Regions from separate parts of the Bacillus sp. GB_SG_008 genome, predicted to be linked through region 3. Evidence: predicted binding sites of a transcription regulator. Region 3 holds the regulator's gene; each other region holds the start of a gene.
What was found. The regulator Rex, encoded in region 3, represses fermentation and respiration genes when NADH is low (regulators of the CRP and FNR family bind a similar motif). The targets are predictions, from matches to a motif close to TTGTGAAATATTTCACAA.

Region 1: a site for Rex is predicted at 1,572-1,589, ahead of ACTDJC_RS07220 (L-lactate dehydrogenase). Genes of this name have one in related genera too.
Region 2: a site for Rex is predicted at 2,422-2,439, ahead of scfA (six-cysteine ranthipeptide SCIFF). Genes of this name have one in related genera too.
Region 4: a site for Rex is predicted at 2,455-2,472, ahead of ACTDJC_RS09945 (formate/nitrite transporter family protein). Genes of this name have one in related genera too.

What each region holds. Positions count from the first base shown of each region.
Region 1 covers NZ_JBPZSK010000002.1:441,394-446,364, reverse strand. The annotation lists gene ACTDJC_RS07225 (PTS transporter subunit IIC) at 1-506, opposite strand, end outside; gene ACTDJC_RS07220 (L-lactate dehydrogenase) at 527-1,477, opposite strand; gene ACTDJC_RS07215 (spore coat protein) at 1,709-1,957, opposite strand; gene ACTDJC_RS07210 (hypothetical protein) at 1,971-2,156, opposite strand; gene ACTDJC_RS07205 (permease) at 2,268-2,843, opposite strand; gene ACTDJC_RS07200 (TetR/AcrR family transcriptional regulator) at 2,943-3,500, opposite strand; gene ACTDJC_RS07195 (MBL fold metallo-hydrolase) at 3,504-4,226, opposite strand; gene ACTDJC_RS07190 (acyl-CoA dehydrogenase family protein) at 4,449-4,971, opposite strand, start outside.
Region 2 covers NZ_JBPZSK010000014.1:15,891-20,861, reverse strand. The annotation lists gene ACTDJC_RS21455 (ATP-binding protein) at 1-985, opposite strand, end outside; gene ACTDJC_RS21450 (TRAP transporter substrate-binding protein) at 1,074-2,144, shown strand; gene scfA (six-cysteine ranthipeptide SCIFF) at 2,521-2,670, shown strand; gene scfB (thioether cross-link-forming SCIFF peptide maturase) at 2,774-4,180, shown strand; gene mug (G/U mismatch-specific DNA glycosylase) at 4,602-4,971, shown strand, end outside.
Region 3 covers NZ_JBPZSK010000017.1:9,975-14,945, reverse strand. The annotation lists gene ACTDJC_RS22035 (ABC-F family ATP-binding cassette domain-containing protein) at 1-1,841, opposite strand, end outside; gene ACTDJC_RS22030 (redox-sensing transcriptional repressor Rex) at 2,024-2,653, shown strand; gene ACTDJC_RS22025 (YdiK family protein) at 2,680-2,877, opposite strand; gene ACTDJC_RS22020 (CPBP family intramembrane glutamic endopeptidase) at 2,880-3,608, opposite strand; gene groES (co-chaperone GroES) at 3,979-4,263, shown strand; gene groL (chaperonin GroEL) at 4,302-4,971, shown strand, end outside.
Region 4 covers NZ_JBPZSK010000003.1:425,334-430,304, forward strand. The annotation lists gene phaP (polyhydroxyalkanoic acid inclusion protein PhaP) at 1-198, shown strand, start outside; gene ACTDJC_RS09930 (MaoC family dehydratase) at 300-743, shown strand; gene ACTDJC_RS09935 (alpha/beta-type small acid-soluble spore protein) at 879-1,064, shown strand; yybP-ykoY riboswitch at 1,278-1,450, shown strand; gene ACTDJC_RS09940 (TerC family protein) at 1,537-2,343, shown strand; gene ACTDJC_RS09945 (formate/nitrite transporter family protein) at 2,558-3,406, shown strand; gene ACTDJC_RS09950 (cyclic-phosphate processing receiver domain-containing protein) at 3,579-3,893, opposite strand; gene ACTDJC_RS09955 (prepilin peptidase) at 3,906-4,622, opposite strand; gene ACTDJC_RS09960 (LutC/YkgG family protein) at 4,734-4,971, opposite strand, start outside.

The sequences.
Region 1 (4,971 bases), on a different contig from region 3:
GCAATAAACGGACTGCCTGCTGAGCTATCTTTAATAAATGCTCCAACCGCATTTAAAACCGGGCTAATATTGTGGGATAACCAAATACCAACTAAACCTGAACCTAATATTGCAGCAAACGGAACAAGCATCATATCTAAAGCAGTTTTTCCGCTTAATCGTTTACCGATATAAACTGCTAGTGTTGCTGTTAATAACGCACCAATTGGTTCACCAGTTTTAATCATCAAGCCGGCTGCAGTAATCGAAATTGATCCAGCTCCAATCGCTCCTGCAACCATCGCTGAGAAAATGACAAGTCCATTTGCTCCAAGCATAAAAGCGATTCCTGCTCCAATTGCTGGTGCCATAAGTGATTTTGCAACAACTCCAATTGTAATTAACATAGGAATATCAGCAATTCTTCCTATATTTTCGATGAGCAAACCAATTCCAAGAGATACGAAAATACCTTGTGCAATTCCTGCAGATCCTTTGAATATACGAGGCATGATATATTCCTTCATCTGTTTCACCTTCTTCTAGTTTAGTAACCGATTGTTTTCATGTAGTCGCGTAAAATGTCATTTGATTTTGCAAATCGGCTTTCTTCAGCTTCTGTTAAGTTCAGTTCGACAAGTTCTTTTATACCATCTCTTGTAATGATAGCTGGTACACCTGTGGAAATTTCATACTCACCATATTCACCGTCTAAAACGGCTGATACAGCAATAATACAGTGATCATCATTAAAAATAGAACGTGCAATATAAGCTAACGCATTCCCAATACCGTAATAAGTAGTTCCTTTCCGTTTATAAATTTCCCAACCAGCTTTTGCTGTTTTTTCCACAACTTCATCTAAATCAATTTCACCTAGACGCTCTTTTTGCTCCTCTAAAATTTGCAAGACAGGCTTTCCACCTACTGTTACATGTGACCAAGCAACCATTTGTGAATCGCCATGCTCACCTAATGAGTAACCGTGAATGCTACGAGGGTCAACTTCCAGCATTTCAGATAAAATTGTTCTTAAACGAGAAGAATCTAGTGATGTCCCAGTACCAAGGACGCGATTTCTTGGCAAACCTGATAATTTCCAAACTTGATAAGTAATAATATCAACTGGGTTTGATGCGATTAGGAAGATGCCATCAAATCCGCTCTCCATTACACTTGATACGATACTCTCCATAATTTTCGCACTTGCCCCTAAAGTATCAAGGCGACTTTGACCTGGCTTTGGAGCAGGTCCCGCTGTAATAATAACAATATCCATATCTTTGCAGTCTTCATAAGTTCCTGCATATACTTTTGTTCTTGTATTTGTAAAATTAATGCAGTGTGATAAATCCATTGCTTCGCCGACTGCTCGTTCATGATTCAGATCAATTAACGCTAATTCTTCACAGATTCCTTGATTCACAATAGAATACGCACAGCTTGATCCAACTAATCCAGTACCAATAATCGCAATCTTTCTTGTGTTTCTATTCATGACAATCTCACCTGCTTCTTAGTGTAATTTTCTTTGTGCTGTGTTCTTTACACTTTTTATTATAGAAGTTTTTACCATGGAAACCATGTACAATTTGTGAAATATATCACAAATAATATGGACGTTTTATGTCCCCTTGCATATAATTTCGACAAAGTCACGAACTTTTTACTTTCACAAAAAAACAGGTAACGTCTCAATCACGTCACCCGTTTTAAAAAATTTCTTTTCTTATTGTGCACTTAATTGATTCTTCAACTGCTGAACAATCGTTGGATTAGCAGGAGCTGCTGGTTGATAATAATTCTTTTGTTTTGCGAATTGATACAGATTACGTTGACGCATTTCGTCTTGATTACGAATTTGAATTAACGTTTGATATAATTGATCGTTATTCGTTTGAGCAATGTAATTCGCATAGCCTGTTAAACTTGCATTTAATTCAGCTAAATAATCATTTACCATATCTTTTTCATTCATGTTCTTTACCCCCCTATCCTAGAAAAGACATTAATTGTTGTTTCGTATTTTGTGCATCTTGCACATCTTTTTGCAGCATCTGCTTCAGCTGCGGATCCGTACATGCTTGTGCATACTCTTGTAATTTGTTAATAACTGTTGCATGCCCGCCAATAAGATGACGTAAATTCTCCACTTCAAGCTCGTTTAAATTTTGCATCGTAACAGCCTTCCTTTCTTTGTTCATTCAAGATTTAGTATCTATTTATTTTTAGATTGTATGCACTAAAAAAACCTTAGGATCGCTTCTAAGGTTCCCTCTTATTCATACTCAAGCCGCAAAGCCAACTACATCTGTAATTAACGAAAGAATTAATAACACAACTACTACACCGCCGGCTACTCTTGCTATAGATTTCTTTTGTTGCTCTACACTCGAAACAACATATCGAAAGTATGATATACTACCTAATGCAATAAGAATACATTCCAATGCGATACTAATAGCTGGAAATCGCCACAACTCAAAACCAAGCATAGGTAAGTCTCCGAAATTCCCTGGAAGTAATGGCAAATCAGCACGATGCACAAGTAAATCAAGGATCCAATGACTAAAAACTACCGCTCCAATAACAAAGCCACTTCGTCTTCCCCAAAACTTCATACCCACTATTCCTGCAAAAAAGGCAATACACAGTGCTCCTATTAAAGAGTGTGAATAATCCGCATGAATCACTGCTTCACCATAGCCATTACCACCAATAGGCTCTATTGTCTCTACTCCTAAAACATAAAGCGGCACAAAGATCACGTCCAATAGTTGTGTGCTTAACATGAGAGCCCAAAGCGGTATTTTCGGTGACTTTGCCTTCACTGCTGCAGCTAAGCCAAAATGTCCTGCAAACATTTCACTTCACATCCTTTTGCACTTTCATCTCTAACAAGCCGCAACCTACTGTAAAAAGAAGCATGAACAGCAAAAAATTCATGTTTTCTCTCCCCTTATTTATTCTTTTATTACATGTAGCCCTTTAATAAACGTTTCCAGTAATAAATGTAAACTCACATCTAAATCCAGCGGCAATCCAAATCCACCTTGCTGTTCAATCGACGCAAATCCGTGACAAATACTTCTTAATCCACGCGTCGCATGGAGTGCTTTTTCACCCTCTAAACCATAGTGTTGTAAAACATGAAGGCAAAGCTCTACAATTCCATCTCCTGCTTGTTGTACTTCTTCATCTCGTAAAAAAGTTGCTTCATACAATCCAGGATGTTTTCGGACAAACGACACGTACGCTTCTCCTAATGCATGAATTGCTTCATCCATACTTTTACCCTCTACCGCCTCTTTCAGCTCCTCATGCAGCTGCTCTATTCCATAAACACCAAGGTTTTTTCGTACGTCTTGTAAACCTTTCACATGATTATATAGAGAGGGAGAGCGTATCCCTAGCCTTTGCGATAATGACGCTAATGTTACTTCTTGCATTCCGTTTACATCTGCGATTTCTGCTGCTGTATCGATGATTTTCTGTAATGTAAGCCCTATTCTCGGTGACATAAATTAACCTTCTTTCATGCTTTCTATATTTCGCTTTGCTTCCTCAATCGCACGGTCTATTGCCGCGGCTGGATCCTTTATCATTTTTCCATGTCCTGCTGCAAGTAAGGAAGACCCATATTCTCTTAATCTCTCTGCACTCTGTAATGCTACTTCTTTACTCCACGTTGCCATCGCAGGAAACGGGAACCAAAATTTCATTTGTCCTGAAACGGCAGTGCCTCCTCTTGTTTGAAATGCATCTCCGACAATAAGAGTGTTATTTCGCGTATCAAGAAACGACATGGAACCTGGTGTATGTCCCGGTGTCATAATCGCAAGAAGCGATCCAATTCGATCTCCATCTTCTAATAAAACATCTGGTCTTGTCTTTACTTTTTTAGGTACACCGCCTTTTATTGGCGTATTTGGTTCATCTCTTTGTAATGTCGTATCTCCTTCTAACAAACGTGCGTCCCGCTTTGAAATATAAACAGGAACATCAGGAAGTACTTCTTTTAATGCATCTAGCGCACCAATGTGATCATCATGTGCATGTGTTAATACAATATTAGTAATCGGCTTTCCGATTTTTTGAGCTGCTTGTAAAATGCCTTTTGCGCTATATGGCAGCGCCGCATCAATTAAAGTTAAACCGTCTTCTTCCTCCACAAAGTAACAATTCACAGGAAACACTCTTGGCAAAAATGACAATTGATATACCGTTTTCTCATGCATCATTCTCATATTTCCAGCTCCCTTTTAAAAACTAATGATGTTAGTTTTATTATACTAATGGTATTAGTTTTTGTCACTGAAAATTCCATTTTTGGGCAAAAAAAAGGCAGGAGTCGCTCAACGATTCGCATGTTGAACATCATCGAAACGCCGATAAATATACTACTTCCGCCGATATATCGATGAACACGAAAAAAGGAGCCGCTCTAAACGACTCCTGCTTTTTACATATTAAACTGTATAACGCTCATCCTCTAACACTTTCGCCGCAATTTCACGTTTCTTCGGAATTACGTTAAGCGGTGTGTGACGAGTAAATTTACGAAGCGCAGATAACATCATGCGCAGCATATCGCCATTTTCTACAGCGATAATTGTTTCTTTCGCATCTGCTTCGATTTGATTGAATGCTTCTTGGCAGAATACTTCAGTGTATAGAACTTTTTGTTTGTTTTTCTCAAGGCCAGTTGTTTTAATTGCTTTTTCTGTACGAAGAACTACTGATTCCATTGCGTATAGGTTGCTTACGATATCAGCGATATTCACAAGAACTTCTTGTTCTTTATCTAAAGCTTTACCATACTTTTGAACAGCTAATCCAGCTACCATTAAGCCGATTTTCTTCGCATTCTTCACTAAATGTTTTTGCAGTGCTAATGGCTCATCGCCTACTTCTTCCGGCATCATCATCATTAATTCTTCTTGTAGTTTTTGTGCTTTTTCGAGAAGTGGTAATTCACCTTTCATTGCTTTA
Region 2 (4,971 bases), on a different contig from region 3:
ATGCCTCTACAAAGTTCTTCACTCCAGTTAATTCTTCCGCAAGCTTTGTTACTTCGGTACGATCTTGGAAAATTGCCACAGCTCCAATTAATTCCTTCCCCTTCTTAATAGGGATACGATTACTTAAAATAACCTGCCCGCTGACTTTTATCTCTTCATTGTATACTGCCTGATTTTTCTCCACGATTTCTGGAAGCCTTGTATCCTGTAATACTTTACGAATAGGCTTTCCTACAACATCTCCATCTACATGAAAAACTTGCTTTGCTTTCTCGTTGAAAACCGTAATAATTTCTTGATTATCAATCGCAATCACACCCTCATTCATGGAATGGAAGGTTGCTGTCCTTTCTTCAAATATCCGTTTAATTTCATATGGCTCTAACTGAAACATTTGTTTTTTTATATGATTAGCGAGCATTAATGAACCTATCAATCCAAATATTAAAGTTAATATGACTATAAAAAGAATTTCTCCTCGTAATTCAACCATAATCCCCCAAAAGCTTGGTATTTTGTTTCCCACAACGACAACACCGATTTGGTTTAAGTCTTGATCTTTAATGGGCATAAACGCACGAATTACAGTACCTATTTCTCCCTTTGCTTTTGAAAAATAAATATGTTCTGCAAATGCAGGTTCTTCATCTGCTCCTTTTGAAGGTTTCCCGATCATTTCTTTCACAGGATGCGAGTATCGAACTCGTTCCATATTCATAACTACAATATAATCTGTTTCATTAATTACTCTAATCTTTTCAATAACAGGATTTAATGTAACCCATCCATTTGTTTCTTGAAGAGCCCTCTTTACATCTGACATTTCTGCTACCGTTCGCGCTGTATTCATAGATCTAATTCTTAATTCTTTCTCTTCTTTTTGTTGAATATTTGCGATTATAACCCCTCCACTAATCATGAGCGAAAATATAACTACTGCATAAGAAAGAATCGTAATTTTCCAACGGATTGGTAATTTCCTCACTTTTGGCCCTCCTTTCCTCAAAAAGCATCTTTACGAATAGAAATCTTCTCGATATGCTTACAATAACAACCTCAAAAGGAGAACTAAGATGAAAAAAGCAGCTACTTTTATACTCCTTTTCATCACTTTAATTGCAAGCGCTTTATTTATTAAATATCAGGGTTATTTTTCTCAAAATACACTCTCATACGATGATGAACAAGAGGGACTAGAAGACCAAATCGTCTTTAAATTTAGCCATGTTGTAGCCGAAAACACACCAAAAGGACGTGCTGCCAACAAATTTGCTGAACTCGTTGATGAAAAATCAAATGGTAAAATAAAAATAGAAGTCTTCCCTAATGGAAGTTTATATTCTGATATAGAAGAATTTCGTGCTTTAAAATCTGGGCAAGTACAAATTATTGCTCCCTCTACATCAAAACTTGGAGCGTTCTCCCCTGAATGGGGCGTACTTGATTTACCATTTGCTTTTTCAAGTTATGAAGCCTTACAAGAAGGCCTAAACGGAAAAATTGGGGAACAATTACTTCAATCCTTACAAAAAGATGGAATAAAAGGGCTTGCCCACTGGTCCAACGGCTTTAAACAAATCACTTCAAATAAAGGACCCATTTATACACCCGAAGATATAAAGGGACAATCTTTTCGCATCATGCAAAGTAATGTAATCAAGTCCCAATTTGATTTATTAAAAGTTCACACATATCCTGATTCATTTAACTCTACATATCAATTAATTGAATCAGGAAAAGTTGATGGCGAAGAAAATACCATTTCAAATATCTACTCTAAAAAATTCTATAACGTCCAAAACTATTTGACAATTACTAACCATGGGTATTTAGGATATGTTGTCATGATGGATCAAAAAACCTGGGACAAACAAACGAAAAAAACAAAGCAAACACTAATGGAAGCAATGGAAGAAACGACTGCTTGGAATAATCAACAATCCATTCAAATGAACAAAGAACAACTTGAACTCATGAAACAAAACTCATCAATTCAAATTCATGAATTAAACGACGAACAACGAAAAGAATGGGAAAAGACACTATCACCTATATACGACCAACTTGCTCCTACGATTGGGGAGAATTTGATGGAGGAGTTGAAGGAATTACAGCGGAAGTACGAAACACATGTTCCGCAATAGCAAAACTCATAAATATTCAAGGATAGATACCTAAAAAAATTCGTCCTTTCTTAAGAAAGGACGAATTTTTTATTATAACAGGGAATCCCAAATCATAATTACATGCGAACGTTACGCACTCTCGAAATTCTTCAAATCGTGATGAAGAAAAAGTAGAAACGAAATCAAGTGGATTTTCCGCAGTATCAAGACATCAGGAATGATTGACGTGAACCCGCGGTGTTGTTAAAATTATTGTTGGAATTAATGTGAAAGGATTCACAAGTTTTGACCTTCATTGTGAAATTATTCACAAATATTACTTCTTAATGTGAAAAGTTTCACATTATTTAACTCTTATTTCTTCAAAAAACATTTTAAAAAGGAGTTGTGCGTTATGAAAAGAATCGTAACACTGAGCACTCGTAAACTGAAGGATACCGCAAAACACGGTGGATGCGGTGCATGCCAAACATCTTGCCAATCAGCTTGCAAAACGTCTTGCGGAGTTGCAAATCAGAAGTGTGAAAACACAATGAGCAGATAGGAAATAAGAAATGTACCGCCCAACTGCTTTCCAGATGGGCGGCAATTTTTATCCCGCTAATAGAAGTTTCACTTTATGGACAAAAGGAGTTTGATTATTAAGTATGATTCATCAATATAAATTAAATGGATACAACATCGTGCTGGACACCTATAGTGGATCGGTGCATGTTGTCGATGACCTCGCCTATGAAATCATCGGGCTTTATGAGAATACTCCTGCAGAAGAAATCGTGACAATGATGCTGGAGAAGTACAAATATGATTCCAACATCTCCGAGGGGGACATTCGCGAAACAATCGCGGATGTCGAAGAGCTAAAAAATGATGGACAACTCTTTACTGAGGATGAATTTAAGGACCTCTCAATCGATTTGAGAAATCGTCAAACTTATGTAAAGGCTCTCTGCCTCAATGTCGCGCATACCTGTAACCTATCATGCGAATACTGCTTCGCCAGCCAAGGAAAATATAACGGAAACAGAGCAATCATGAGCTATGAGGTTGGACAAAGAGCCATCGATTACCTATTAGAAAACTCCGGTCATCACCGAAACCTCGACGTCGACTTCTTCGGTGGAGAACCACTCATGGCATGGAAGGTTGTCAAACAGATTGTCGCTTACGCAAGAAGCAAAGAAAAAGAGCACAAAAAGACTTTTCGCTTCACCTTCACTACGAATGGCATGCTGCTGAGCGATGAGATCACCGATTTCTTGAACGAGGAAATGTACAATGTAGTACTAAGTCTTGATGGAAGAAAAGAGGTTCATGATCACCTTCGCAAAACCGTCACCGGAAAAGGAAGCTACGATTATATCGTTCCGAAATTCCAGGAATTCCTCGAAAAGCGTGGAGACAAAGAATACTATGTACGTGGAACCTACACTCGCAACAATGTCGACTTCACCAATGATATTTTTCACATTGCAGATCTTGGTTTCGACAAGCTCTCGATGGAACCAGTCATCTGTGATCCACGTGAACCATATGCGCTCACTGATGAGGACCTCCCAGAGATTTATAACCAGTACGAAATTCTCGCCAAAGAAATGCTAAAGCGCGCGGAAGAAGGGAATGGCTTCACCTTCTATCATTACATGCTTGACCTCTCAGAAGGTCCTTGCATCCAAAAGAGAATTTCCGGCTGCGGCTCAGGAACGGAATATCTCGCTGTCACACCATGGGGCGAACTCTTCCCTTGCCACCAGTTCGTCGGCGATGAAGAGTACAGCATGGGAAACATCTGGGATGGAATTACAAAACCAGAAACGCAATGCCAATTTAAAGAAAACAACTGCTACTCGAAGCCGGAATGCCAAGACTGCTGGGCGAAACTCTACTGCAGTGGCGGCTGCCCTGCCAATGCGCTGCATGCAACCGGCTCCCTCAATGGAACTTACGACTTCAGTTGTGACATCTTCCGTAAGAGAGTCGAATGTTCCATGATGGTTAAAGTAGCTGAATCCATTAGAGGTATGGAGCAAAGTGAACAGGCCATAGTGGAATAAACATAAAGATGCCAAAAGAGGCTGAGACATAAATCAGAAAAAATCTGGTTTATGCTCAGCCTTTTTGAAAATATTTCAATGTCTTTGTTTAAATTCAAGAATTCACATCCTGATATGTCTATCCTTAGAACAGCCTAAATCTATCTCTAAAAACACGAATGATAAAAACACTTTTTCAGTCTATAACTTTTTTAACAGTCCAATATTTTATAGTCTAAAATACTTTGTGTGTAATCGAAAATACCGTTAAGATAGCAACCAGAAGCATCATGAATTTTGTTCGTTTTTGATTCACTTAAACTTCCCCCTTACATCTTTCTATAGACAGTTTAATCCAACACACTGAGAAGAAACTAAAAGGGTTGTGGTAAAATAAAAAAACTTTATCAGTTTGTATTCCATATAAGGAGGCTGTGTATTCTTGAAACCAGTTAATGATCATATTAAAAAAGGGTTAAAAATTTTGTTTGTCGGCTTTAATCCAAGCATTCGCTCAAGTGAAACAGGGCATCACTTCGCCAATCCTAATAATCGTTTTTGGAGAATTCTCCATGAGGCGGGACTAACACCGAGAAAATATGATGCTTCGGAAGACTATAAATTATTGGATTTGGATATGGGTCTTACAAACATAGTAGCAAGACCAACTAAAGCAGCAGGTGAGATTACCAAGGACGAGTATAAAAAAGGAAAAGAAATTTTAAAACAGAAAATTACACAGCTAAAGCCCGAAGTAGTCTGTTTTGTTGGGAAAGGCGTTTATCAAGAATATAGCGGTCGAAAGGTAGCAC
Region 3 (4,971 bases):
CTTTCGTAATCAGCATATACTTCAGGCAGACAAAGTTGTTCTTCTAATGTAGCGATTTGCTCTTCCATTGCAGCAATGTTTTCTTCTAATTCCTCAATTCTACGCGTACGTTGGCGCTCTTGCTTTTTACGTTCTTTTTCTTCAATATAATTTAATTTTTCTTGCGCCACTTGTTTTTGTGCAGGTTTATTCGTTTCTTGTTCTTCAAGTTCTGCCCGTTCTAACATTTCATTTTTCTTTTCTATATAATAATCGTAATCGCCTAGATATTCCGCTGCCCCGTCTGTTGACAATTCAATAACTTTTGTGGCGATGCGATTAATGAAATAGCGGTCATGAGAAACAAATAAAATAGTTCCTGGAAAATCAATAAGAGCATTTTCTAATATTTCTTTACTACTTAAGTCTAAATGGTTTGTCGGTTCATCTAAAATAAGCACATTTGATTTTTGCATCATAAGTTTTGCAAGAGCTAAACGTGCTTTTTGTCCACCACTTAAAGAAGAGACTGGCTTTAAAACATCATCACCAGAAAATAAAAAGTTTCCAAGTACTGTGCGGATTTCTTTTTCTGGTTGTAGCGGGTAATCATCCCAAAGTTCATCTAATACGCGTTTTGATGATGTTAAGTTTGCTTGTTCTTGGTCATAATATCCAATAGAAACGTTAGAGCCGAATGAAAAACTGCCGTTTAAAGGACGAAGTTTATCCACAAGAGATTTTAATAAAGTGGATTTTCCGATTCCATTTGGACCTACAAGTGCAACACTATCACCTCTCGTTAATTGGAAATGAATGTGCTCAATGATTGGCTCGTTATTATAACCAATTGTGATATTTTTTACTTGTAGTACATCATTTCCACTTTGCCTATCGATATCAAAGTGGAAAGAAGCAGATTTTGTATCACCGAGTGGTTTTGTCATAAGCTCCATACGATTTAATTGTTTTTGACGACTTTGTGCCCGTTTTGTTGTGGAAGCGCGGGCGATATTTTTTTGAATGAAGTCTTGTAACTTTGTGACTTCTTCTTGCTGTTTCTCATAACGCTTCATCTCTTGTTCGTATAGCGATGCTTTAAGTTCTAAATACTTACTGTAGTTCCCCGTGTATTTTCGACTTTGTTTATTAGAGATTTCATATACCTGTGTTACGAGTTTATCTAGAAAGTATCGATCGTGTGAAACGATTAAAATAGCACCAGGATAGCCTTGTAAATATTGTTCCAGCCACGTTAATGTATCGATATCTAAATGGTTGGTTGGCTCATCCAAAATAAGCAAATCTGGTTTTGTTAATAATAATTTTCCAAGAGCTAAACGAGTTTTTTGCCCACCACTTAAAGTGGAGATTGTAGTTCCGTGTGTCTCAGAAGGAAAGCCAAGTCCGCTTAAAACAGAGCGAATATCAGCTTCGTATTGGTAGCCGCCTTTATTTTTATAATCTAATTGCAGGCGATCATACTCTGCTAACAATCTTTCGTGTACAGTGACATTTGTGAAATTTTCTTCTTTCCCCATTTCTTGTTCTAGCCTTCGGAGTTCTTTCTCCATGCGTTGCAAGTCGAGAAATACCGTTAGCATTTCATCCCAAATGGTTAATGATGTTTCAAGACCAGTGTGCTGTGCTAAGTAACCGATAGATACATCTTTCGGTTTAATAATTTCTCCACTGTCATGGGACAGTTCTCCCGCAATAATCTTTAATAATGTAGACTTTCCAGCGCCGTTACGGCCGACAAGTGCAATGCGATCACGCGTCTGTACCTCTAACTTAATGTTTGAAAGAATCACTTCAGCGGCGTATAACTTGGAAAGGTTATTCACTTGTAGTAGAATCAATGTTTTCACCTCAAATAATTTCTTAACTTTGCCATGATTATATTTCTCAATCATACTAAAAATAGTGTATAGTTGAACGTAATAGAGAAGTTCTCTCTCTATTATACAGGGAAAACTTTCAATGCTAAACTTCCGTACATGTTTCAATCACTTGAACAGATAGGAAGAGAGGAGGGGGTTGCATGGAGCAGCCTAAAATTCCGCAGGCGACTGCCAAAAGATTGCCTCTATACTATCGATTTATCCAAAACTTATCGTTATCTGGTAAGCAACGCGTATCATCTGCAGAATTAAGTGAAGCGGTGAAAGTGGATTCGGCGACGATTCGAAGAGATTTTTCATACTTTGGGGCATTAGGGAAAAAGGGATACGGCTATAACGTAAATTATTTATTGTCGTTTTTCCGCGAAACACTTGATCAAGATGATGTAACGCGTGTAGCACTAATAGGGGTAGGTAATTTAGGGACAGCTTTCTTACATTACAATTTTACGAAAAATAATAATACAAAAATTGAGATGGCATTTGACGTTGATGAAGAGAAAGTTGGAAAAGAAATCGGAGGAATTCCAGTATATCATCTGGATGAATTAGAAGAGAAATTATCCGATGATATAAAAGTGGCAATATTAACAGTACCTGCTTCTGTTGCACAAGCTGTAGCAGATCGCTTATCGCATACTGGTATACAAGGTGTTTTAAACTTTACACCTGCTAGGTTAAATATATTAGAACATATTCGAATTCATCATATCGATTTAGCGGTAGAATTACAAACGCTTGTGTACTTTTTAAAAAATTACCCACAATAAAAACGCAGGAATTCCCTGCGTTTTTATTATTTCTTCATACTACCTTTTTTCGGTTTAGAAAAAAGAAGGCGAAGTGCCAAATTAAAATCGACTGTTGCCATTATAGCGAGTAATATTGTATAAAAGTTCCAAATTGTATCTTCAACACTTGTAATTGCTAAGTATGTAAAAATACACCCAAGAAGAAAATACAAAGTTGCCATAACAAATGGTGAAGTTCGCATGTTTAAAATCCTCCGATGAATCCTTGCAATTTTTCAGCTTTTTCTATGTATGGGTGAAGTACAAATGTAATTAACATAACATTTGTATTCATCATAACATGAGCCATAATAGGTACAATAATCCGTTTTGTTTTTACATATAAAAATGAAAAAACAAGCCCCATGGAAATATACACTAATAAATGTGTAGGGTCAAAATGAATTAAAGCAAATATAAGTGAACTCACAATTGCTGCGATAAAGAAGTTATATCGTTTATATAGTGTTCCAAATAGAATCTTTCTAAATACAATTTCTTCAAGAATGGGAGCGAATATAGAAGAAACAATCATAAATAATGGAGCAGCTTTTATAATCTCGATAATGTTTTGTGTATTTTCAGATTCAGGTTTAACTTTAAAAATTTGTGTTTCAATTGTGCCAGCAATTACTTGGGCAAATAAAGCAAGAAAAACCCCCAAAATAATCCATCCTATTGTAGCGGGAATGTTTGTTTTTTCCCGATCCCATTTTTCTGATTGTGTATCGTTGCGTAATATCAAAAGGATAATAATAAGAGCAACAAAGAAGCTAATTATTCCCCAATGTGCAGTTGCCAATTGAACCTCTTCTTGAAAGCTCCTGTTTCCATTGTTGTATATTCCGCTTTTTAAAAGGAGCCACCCTCCAATTACACCTGATAATTGCATTAAAATATATGTAACAACAACCCACCAGTATTGTCTCTTCAATTTCGTAACTCCTTTTTAAATTTTTTGTAATGAAAAAGGAAAATGCTCTATCCATAGAGAAAACAACTTATGGCATCTTCTTATTGTAACATAGGAGAAGAGGGAAAAACGATGGAATATCAAATAGAATCTTCTATCAGTGCCGATCTTCCATGAAGCCAAGGATTTATATTATTGCGCTACCCATCAGGTAAAGAAGAGAAGCTTATGGAAAGACTGAAGAGGATGTAAAATAGTTTTCCGAAAAATTACGTTTTTTCACTTGCAAAAGAAAATGAGATTCTTTATTATAATAAGTGTGTTAGCACTCGAAGTGTTTGAGTGCTAATAAACATAAAATTTACATAGTAAATTGAGGAGGTTATTGTTCATGCTAAAGCCATTAGGTGATCGCGTTGTAATTGAACTTGTTCAAGCAGAAGAAAAAACAGCAAGTGGTATCGTATTACCAGACACTGCAAAAGAAAAACCACAAGAGGGTAAGGTAGTGGCAGTTGGTACTGGTCGTGTGCTTGAAAATGGTGAGCGTGTTGCTTTAGAGTTAGCTGTAGGCGATCGTATTATCTTCTCAAAATATGCAGGTACTGAAGTAAAATACGAAGGTGCAGAATACTTAATTTTACGTGAAAGCGACATTTTAGCAGTTATCAGTTAATTATATAAATCTTTAAAAATTCAAGGGGGTCAAATATTATGGCAAAAGATATTAAATTTAGTGAAGAAGCACGTCGTTCGATGCTTCGCGGTGTCGACACTCTTGCAAACGCAGTAAAAGTTACGCTTGGACCAAAAGGTCGTAACGTTGTACTTGAGAAAAAATTCGGTTCTCCGCTTATTACAAATGACGGTGTAACAATTGCAAAAGAAATTGAATTAGAAGATGCATTTGAAAACATGGGTGCAAAACTAGTAGCAGAAGTTGCTAGCAAAACAAATGATGTAGCTGGTGACGGAACGACAACTGCAACTGTATTAGCACAAGCAATGATTCGTGAAGGTTTAAAGAACGTAACAGCTGGTGCGAACCCAATGGGTCTTCGTAAAGGTATTGAAAAAGCTACTGTAGCAGCAATTGAAGAATTAAAAACGATTTCTAAACCAATCGAAGGTAAATCTTCTATCGCACAAGTAGCTGCTATTTCTGCTGATGACGAAGAAGTAGGAAAATTAATTGCAGAAGCAATGGAGCGTGTTGGTAACGACGGCGTTATTACATTAGAAGAATCTAAAGGATTCACAACAGAATTAGATGTAGTAGAGGGTATGCAGTTCGACCGTGGATATGCTTCTCCTTACATGATTACTGATTCTGATAAAATGGAAGCCGTTCTTGATAACCCATTTATCTTAATTACTGATAAAA
Region 4 (4,971 bases), on a different contig from region 3:
GCATCTTTGTCTTTACTTTCACAAACAAGCGGACAATTCGAAGAAGCAGTAAAACAACTGATTAGCCAACAACAACAACAACGTCAAGAGGTTCAAAAACAAATGGAGAGTTTTTTAGAAGAATTCAAATCCATGCAACTAGACCTCGTAAAAAAGTTCGAGGAAAACTCAAACAATCTATTCACTTCCATGAAATAAGAAAAATGTGGCAACTTACTGCAAAAAATACTCGTCTCTTTCTTTCTCCCCTTACATCGGGATGGCTCACATTTTTCAACATGGAAAAGAAGGAGGAAGAAATGAATCTTTTTCAAGAAGCAGAATCTGTCCATGAGCTTTATTATGATGAGATTCACATTGGTGATCAAGCTTCTTTAACAAAAACGATTACAGACGAAGATATTGTTACTTTTGCAAAACTTACCGGTGACGTAAATCCAATTCATTTGCTTGATTCTTTTGCAAAAACAACGATGTTTAAAGAACGTATTGCTCACGGTATGCTCGTATCTAGCTTTATTTCAACAATACTCGGAACAAAGCTTCCAGGGAAAAATACCATTTATTTATCTCAAAATATGGCATTCCGTGCTCCTGTAAAAATTGGGGATACGTTACGTGTTGTGGCTGAAGTAATTGAAAAACGCGATGACAAAAGAATTATTACGTTACAAACAAATGTATATAATCAATACGATAAAGTTGTTGTTGAAGGTACAGCAACTGTCCTGAAAAAAGAGTAGCGCTGCTACTCTTTTTCATTTCATCCAAGAACTGTTAGTATGACCGATTACTTCCGCGTATGAGTGAAAACAGAACACATACAATAACATTATCAGCTATCATAAGCTGAAAATAGAAAAAGGGGTATATCTAACATGGCGAAAACAAATAAACTACTTGTCCCTGGCGCTGAACAAGCACTAGAACAATTTAAGTATGAAATTGCTCAAGAATTTGGCGTGAATTTAGGCTCTAACACAGCTTCTCGCTCTAACGGATCTGTTGGCGGTGAAGTAACAAAACGTCTCGTTTCACTTGCACAACAACAATTACGCGGATAATTAATCAAATAAATAATGGATTTGAGGCAGATATTCTCTGCCTCTTTTCTTTTGCCTGTAGAAAGTATGTAAAGTTCAACTTCCATCAGTGGGGGTTTTTTCATCCCCCCTGATGGTTAGTTGAACCAATCCCGCATAAACGTTAAATATCTGAGCAAAAATTTTTTAACTGGTTGACAAACATTAACAGTTCTTATATATTATACATAACAGCATATTTCCAAAGGGGAGTAGCGTCAGAGAAAATATTCTCTGAAACAAAGTCGTCATTACGTGGAACTATGTTCCTCCGGCTTTGTTGGCATATTTTATTACATATGTCTAGCAAGACCTTTGCCTATTAACGGCAGAGGTCTTTTTTGTGTTCTTTTTGAAATTTCTCTGCCATTGGTAGAGCTTATTTTGGGGAAGCTAAACAATGGGGAATTTTCTTCTTTTGTTTAGCACATATACAAACGAGAGGAGAATGTAAATGGATCTATCTTTATTATTGGAGTATGGTTGGGTATTACTTATTTTAGTTGTTTTGGAGGGAATTTTAGCAGCAGATAACGCACTCGTCCTTGCTATTATGGTAAAACATTTACCTGAAGAAAGACGTAAAAAAGCCTTATTTTATGGGCTTGCAGGAGCCTTTGTATTTCGCTTTGGATCGCTGTTTATAATTTCATTTCTTGTCGATGTATGGCAAGTACAAGCGATTGGTGCCATCTATTTAATGTTTATTGCTGGTAACCATCTTGTAAAAACTTATGTAAAAAAGAATGCAGCACACGAAGAAACAGAGAAAAAAGAGACAGAGAAAAAACAAGAAAACTTTTGGTGGACTGTATTTAAAGTAGAGGTTGCTGATATTGCGTTTGCTATTGACTCTATTTTAGCGGCTGTTGCATTAGCTGTGACATTACCGAAAACAAATCTTGGTACGATTGGTAGCCTCGATACAGCACAGTTTTTCGTTATTTTCGCAGGTGGTATGATTGGATTAATCATTATGCGCTTTGCCGCATCTGCTTTCGTAAACTTACTGAAACGTAAACCTGGGTTGGAAACTGCTGCATTCACGATTGTAGGTTGGGTTGGTGTGAAATTAGCGGTTCATACGTTGGCTCACCCTGCATTAGGTGTGATTCCACATGAATTCCCAGAATCAGCTACTTGGAAAATTATATTTTGGACTGTATTGCTTGGAATTGGTACATGTGGCTGGTTCTTATCAAAAGAAACAACGCCAAATGTACAACAAGATTCGAAAAAATATAACGAAAAAGCGCTGTAATTTCAGCGCTTTTTCCTTTTTCTTTGAAAATGACCGAACTTTCTTAATCATTGAAAACACACTATATTATATAACATAAATGTTAACGCTTTCATTAAAATCATGTCCTTTTTGTGAAATATTGCACAAACTTATTGAAAGTATGAACAAATACGTGTACTTTATTCATATCAAGAGTATTTATAAACGATGGATTAAAGGAGCGTAATGACTTATGCTAGAACAAGGAGTAGCTTACCTTGTGCAGCTTGCAAAGAAGAAAAAACAAATGCTAGATAACAATCCAATGCAATATTTTCTTCGTGCTGCACTTGCTGGTATCTATATTGGTTTTGTTATTGTACTATGTTTTAAATTAGGGAATTTCTTTCATGATGCACATTCACCCGCAACTTATTTAGCATCTTCCATGTTTTTTGGAATCGCACTCATTTTAATTCTTTATGGCGGTGCTGAATTATTTACAGGAAATACAATGTATTTCACAGTTGCAACTTTGCGAAAAGAGACAACGATTGGTGATACATTACGTAACTGGGGTGCTTGTTATGCAGGTAACTTAGTAGGGGCAATATTTTTTGCAGCACTCTTCTATGCGACTGGTATTTTTGAAACGATTAGTCACAATCACTTATTAAATGAAGTTGTCGGAGGAAAGATGGGCGCATCAACAATGCATCTATTTTTTAAAGGTATTTTATGTAACTGGCTCGTTTGTCTTGCATGTTTCCTTCCTTCTCAAGTAAAGGGAGATACAGCAAAAATACTTACGATAATGCTTATTGTCTTTACATTTTTCTTATCTGGATATGAACATAGCATCGCAAATCTATCACTATTTACAATTGCTTTAGTATCACCACACCCTGATACAATTTCTTTTGCGGGTGCAATTCATAACTTAATTCCAGTTACAATTGGGAATATTATTGGCGGATCGGTGTTTGTCGGCATGGTCTATCATTATTTGACTATAACAAAAAGTAACCCAGAATCTACAGAAGATGGAATCATTTCCACACAAACTGAAGAAATTATTCCATTACAAGTACATGTAAAATAAAATTTTAATCAGTGGAAGGTCTTCATTCCCCACTGATTATTAGCTGAACTACTCAAGCACATACCAGCAGTTATCCCCTACTACCTTCTTTACTTTCGCTGAATTTTGAGGTAGGGGTATTACTGATGAACATCAAAAATATGCATTCCAATCAACTTGGAATGCATATTTTTTAATAACTCCCGACGCATTTTATTATAATAGACGCAGAAATTTCTCCTGATTCTTTTCCTTTTTGTATTCGATTTAACATATAATGTTGTCCAATCGTATCATTCGTATGTAAATGAATTTTCTCTACATGTAAGCCTTCCTTACAAAATATATCTATGAAATACAATCCGTTTTTTTGCCGCAATCCCATATTATAATCGAGCGATAACGTATGTACCCTATTATTCCGAACAAAATTCAGCGCCTGCTCGACTGTGGTAGCTAGCATAAAGCCAGCTGGACACGGCCTTTGATCATCCATATATACGTTCATCTAATCCCTCCTCTACATACACATACTATATGAACATACTGTTCCAAGCGCAATAAATGGTGCAAAAGGAAGCGGTTCTTTATAAGTCATGCGCCGAATAATAACAGAAATAGTAAGAAAGCAAAGACCAAATAATGAAGAGAAACAAAGTGACAGTAGTATTGCTTTTGTTCCAACTACAAATCCAAGTAAAATGAGCAATTTTACATCTCCACCGCCAATACCTGCTGGATGAATTACTTGAATAATATATAAGAACACAAACATAACCGCTGCTCCCAGTAATCCATCCCACCATGGGGAAAGTGGTATAAAAAAACGCTCTATTACAAATAGCCCTGCAAAAAAGAATAAAATACGATTTGGAATTACCATATAGAGAAGATCTGTGATGGTAACAATGAAAAGAAGTGATAATAGAGTCCAAACAATAATAAGCTGCTCACTAGGACCGATAAAATACGCTGTAAAGAAAAACGATATACCTGCAATACCCTCAAATAGCGGATGAAAAGGTGAGATTTTTATATCACAATGTGTGCACCGTCCTTTTTGTATACAAAATGATACAATAGGAATCAACTCTTTTACTTGTAATACATAATGACAATGCGAACAGTGTGAGCGCGGTTTTATAATGGAATAACCGAGTGGAATACGATAGGCAACGACTTGATAAAAAGAACCTAGTATCAAGCCAACGAAAAAAGCATATGCATAAAATAGCATTTCGCCATCTCCTTTCGCACCTAATATAGCAAAAAAGTTGAACATGTTGTATTTTCAAAAACTTATCTTTATCTATAAAAAAACAGACCTTTACTAGGCCTGTTTTTCCATTTATACAACAAAATAAAATGCTTTTAATGGTCCATGTACACCAACGACAAGGTTCATTTCAATGTCAGCAGAGTTACTTGGTCCTGTAATAAAGTTAATACAAGAAGCTGGTGCTTCCCCATTTTCTACACGTGTATTTAAATCATGTACCGCTTGTGTAATACGCGGTACTAATGTTTCACGTGGAATAATAGCTACGTAAATAGTTGGCAAGAAGTGTAGTGAACGCCCTCTTCCT